2 regions of the Sphingobium sp. DC-2 genome follow, and region 2 is predicted to be linked to the other one. Evidence: riboswitches for the same ligand, from Rfam matches in the RefSeq annotation. Region 2 holds a riboswitch; the other holds the start of a gene.
The links. Region 2 has a riboswitch for cobalamin ahead of ET21_RS0109185 (TonB-dependent siderophore receptor). Riboswitches for the same ligand answer to the same signal wherever they lie in the genome.

Region 1: it holds a riboswitch for cobalamin, as region 2 does, so the genes downstream of both, ET21_RS0120705 (DUF1636 domain-containing protein) here and ET21_RS0109185 (TonB-dependent siderophore receptor) in region 2, are expected to answer to the same signal.

Annotation. Positions count from the first base shown of each region.
Region 1 covers NZ_JNAC01000114.1:333,880-336,060, reverse strand. Annotated here, with positions in the region: gene cobT (nicotinate-nucleotide--dimethylbenzimidazole phosphoribosyltransferase) at 1-611, opposite strand, end outside; gene ET21_RS0120705 (DUF1636 domain-containing protein) at 608-1,015, opposite strand; cobalamin riboswitch at 1,200-1,396, opposite strand; gene ET21_RS0120700 (OprO/OprP family phosphate-selective porin) at 1,468-2,181, opposite strand, start outside.
Region 2 covers NZ_JNAC01000043.1:87,030-89,210, forward strand. Annotated here, with positions in the region: gene ET21_RS0109185 (TonB-dependent siderophore receptor) at 1-1,222, opposite strand, end outside; cobalamin riboswitch at 1,398-1,655, opposite strand; gene ET21_RS0109190 (YdcH family protein) at 1,855-2,040, opposite strand; gene ET21_RS0109195 (HdeD family acid-resistance protein) at 2,155-2,181, opposite strand, start outside.

The DNA.
Region 1 (2,181 bases), on a different contig from region 2:
GCCTCCTGCTTGCGCTCCAGCCCGCGCGCATCGAGTCCGGTGCCCCGGCCTGCCCATTGCTTGGCTTCCCCGCCCAGTACCTGCGCGCAAATGGCGGCGGCTGGCGTCGTGTTGCCGATGCCCATCTCGCCCAGCAGCAGCAGGTCGATGTCTGGCCGCACCGCCGCCGCACCGGCATTTATCGCCGCCAGGCATTCCGCTTCGGCCATCGCCGGGCCGTCGCAAATATCAGCAGTCGGCCGGTCCAGATCGATCGGCACGATCACCAGCTCCGCCCCGCACGCGGCGGCGAGCGCATTGATCGCCGCGCCGCCATTGTGGAAATTCGCGACCATCTGCGATGTCACTTCCGGCGGAAAGGCGCTCACCCCGCGCGCCGCAACGCCGTGGTTGCCAGCGAACAGGGCGGCACGGATGCGCTCTGCCCGTGGCCGTTCGCGCCCCTGCCATCCCGCCATGAACAGCGCGATCGCCTCCAGCCGCCCTAGCGATCCCGCAGGCTTCGTCAGCGACGCCTGACGGCTCGCGGCCGCCTCCCTCGCCAGCATGTCGGGGCCGGGCAAGGCCGCCAGCGCCCGGTCGAATGCCGCGCGATCGCGAAAACGGGTCATGTGCAGACAAATCCCTCAGGCGGGGTCCGCACGATGAAGTGGCCCTTCACCCCTTGCGGCCAGTCGGCATAGCGCACCACGCCTTCGTCGCTGGCGGCATGGCGGATGGCATAGTCGAGTATCGCCCGCGCGGCTTCTTCATCCGGCGTGAAGTCACCCAGCACATAGCCCACCTTGCCAGGCGCGCGCAGATGCACCGTGCAGTGGCGCTGGCAGGCGAAGAGGCAGGGCATTTCCTGGACCTCCACGGCGGCATAGCTGCTGTCGCTTGCCTGGACGGAACGCAGCGCCTGCGCCAGCAAAGCGCCGCCGCGCCGCCCTTCCCCATCTTCCCTTTGGCCGGCGGACAGGCGGCAGGTCGAACAGACCACCACCGCCGCCCCGGCCTCAACCCGGCGCAGCATCAGCCGCGCCCCCGCGTCACATCATGGATCGTCATTTCCGGCTCCCCGCTTCGACCGCAAACAGCCTTGCGGACGGACGAAGCAGGGGCGCACAGCGATACGCGTCCTGCACGGCCGCACCGGCAAGGCGATGGCTGTCGCTCAGCGAGGGATATCCCCGTTCGTCCGGCACACCCTGTCCGGTCGAAGAACGACTGCGGCAGGCAGGTCTCCTGGCTCGCGGGTCGGTGCGTCCGGCCGCCTTCTCGGAAAGCCCCTGCGGGGGGTTCCAATGGCATGATGGCCGTACGCTCTCCGCTTACAGTTGCAGGGGCAGCGCGGGCTTTGACCCGACTTCCCTTTTCATCCCCTTGATGGGGAACCTGTCGCGGCGCTGCTGATAATGCGGACGGGCTGACGCCGCAAGCGGCTAGATGCGGGGCACGGGCCCTGCCCGGCCATGCCCCGCCGGATCAGAAGTCCAGTTCGGCGCGCCAGCCCACGACATTTGCGCTGTAATCGCGGTCGGTGCCCGCCGGAATGGCCGCATCGGTGTAGCGCAGATGGGCGTAGTTGAGGTTGAAGCGGAGATATTCGATCGGCGTCCATACCAGGCCCAAAATCCAGGCATTTTGGGTGCCGCCCACGATATCCTTGTCATTCAGGTCCAGATAGTCATAGCGCGCGGTGAGTTGCAGCGCGCCCATCCCGCCGTCGCCAAAGGCCTGCCTGGGCTTGGTGCTGCCGAAAATGCCGTTCTTGTAGGCGCGTGTCTCGCCGGTCAGGAAATAGCCGACCTCAGCATAGCCGCCGAAGAATGTCGGGTCCGAAAGGCCGGGCCGCTTCGTCCGCAGCCAGTGCGTTTCACCGGCCCAATAGAGCGGCCCGCGCGTCCCCGCGAGCTCCAGCCCATAATGGCTTTCGCCCGTAGCATCGATTGCTGGCGTCGCGAGGAAACGCGTGTTGACCGTGTGCAGATAGGGGCGCTGGCGGTAGCGCAGTGGCTCATCCGACAGACGGTTGAGGTCCCGCCAATGGCCGGATGCGCCGAAATGCAGCTGAGTCTTGCCGATGCGCGGCGCAAGCACGATCCGTCCGTCGACGCTGTAGCTGTCATTCTCGTCGCCATCCTCGTCATTGGTCAGCGAATCGGCGCTGTCGGAAAACAGGCCTAGCTGGGCCAGCAG
Region 2 (2,181 bases):
GCGTCGTCGGAACCGGCGAGATGAAGCTGCCCGGATCGAAATCGAACGGGTCCACCACCGAGCTGCCGCCATAGGGCGAATTGTTGATGTGGCGGAATTTGATGCGATTGACGTCGAAGCCGACGAGCAGGCTGTTCTCCACCGATCCGCCCAATGGCGTGCGGATCGTGATGTCGCCATGATCCCCATATTGGTCCTGCCGGTGGATGATGTTGAGATAGTCGCCGCGCGTCACCAGCCCGGTCGCGGGGGAGAAGCGGTAATTCTCTGCATTGAGATAATCGCGGTTCGACTGGAGGTAGTAAGCGGCATTGCGCAGCGTCACTGTATCCGAAGCCTGCCATTCCGTGGACAGGCGCGTCCAGCTATCACGGAAATGATTCTCGCTGTCGGTGATGTTGAAGTTTATCTCGCGAAAACGCTTGTCGAACCGGCCATCATTCAGGGGCGTGCCGAAATAGGGCAGGATATGAACATTGCCATAGTCGGACGCCAGAGTGAAGCTGAGCGTGGGCGTGGCATCCCAGCGGAGCGCGCCTGAAATGGCGAGATTCTGGTTCTCGCTGTTGCGGTCGAGCCAGCCGTCCGATCGTGTGGCGCTGGCGGTCAGGCGGTAGGACAGACCGCCGCCGATAGGGCCGCCAATGTCTCCCGCGATCTGCACCGCATTGTCCGACCCATAGGCGACGCGGGCCTGCATGACCGTGCGATCCGTCACCGGCTTCTTCATGATGACGTTGATCGCGCCGCCGATCGCGCCTTCGCCCGAAATCACCGAGCTTGGGCCGCGCAGCACGTCGACACGCTCCACCGTCCACGGATCTACCGGGAAGGTGAGCGTGCCCGAAGCCACGAACAGGCGCATGCCGTCGACCAGCAACTGCACCGATCCGTGGCCCGAAAAGCCGCGCGCCGCCAGTGCCGTATTGCCGTTCCCTGGCGATCCCTGGAAGGTGATGCCGGTGGCGCGGCTCACCGCTTCCTGAATGGAGATGTCGCCCCGCGCCCGGATCGCGTCGCCGTCCAGCACCTCTATGCTGGCGGGCGTTTCGAAGACGGTAAGGCCCAGGCGGCTGCCGCTGCTAACGGTGTCCAGGCTGGTTTCGGCACGCAGGCCGGTGACCAGGATGGTGTCCGACGGTTCGGCCTCCGCGGCATGGGCAGCGGACGAAAGCGCAGCCAGGCTGGTGGCCGCGCACAGCGCAAATCTGGAAATAGTCATGATCAACAAACCCTGTCTGGCGTCATCGACGTCGAGCGAGGGCGTCCGCGCGAACGGCCGGCCCACGCGACAGCGCGACGCCCCCGGCGCCGTCGCTTGGGTCGATGCGGCCCCCGCCGCACATGCGTCGCTCAGACGGAATATCACCGTGCCTCGGCCATCCCCTGGACCAGGGCAAGAGCGACCAGACGCCGGCAGGTCTCCTGGCTCACGGGTCATCGCTTGATGCATGGCCTTCCCAGGCCTCGCAGGATTTAGCGTCCGGCCCAGTGGCTGCGGATGGGACATATGCCCAGCCGCGATATGCATCGCGCTCACCGCTTACAGTTGCAGGGACAGCCCCGGATTTGGGCCAGCCAGAACAGGTCTGGACAGCCCGCACCGCGTTCCCATTTTAAGCTCCTCTCGGAGCACCGGCGCGATCAATGTCCGGCAGGCGAGGCCTGTCGAACGGCGGCACAGATATCGCCAGTGATTGTTGAGGGCAAGCCCGTGATGGAAGCGATGATGAAAATGCGCATGGTGGAGGATGCGGACTGGCCGCTATCTCCCGATCGCCTCCAGCAGAAGCGGGGCGATCTGCTCGCCTATGGGGCAAGTGAGGGCGGGGCGTTTCTCCCCGCCCAGCACCTTCAGGCGACCCGGCTGCCGCCGGTGATGTTGCAAAGCCCTTCCATTTGGTCCTTGAGCGCGAGCTTCAGTTTCTTGAGCCGGGCGATGTGCAGCTCATCGGGATAGGGGCGGGCCGCCTCCTTCTGGATTTCGCTGTCGAGGCGGGCATGCTCTCGCCGCAAATAGCTCACATGATAATCGGACATCGTCATCTCCATGCCAAGTTGAGGATGTTCGCGCCGCTCCGGGCGCATCGTTGAGACGGGAAGGAAGTTCACGCCGTTTCCATTATTCTGGCGCGTCCTTCCTCCCCGCCATCATCAGACCGCCGCCTGGGCCGGGACATC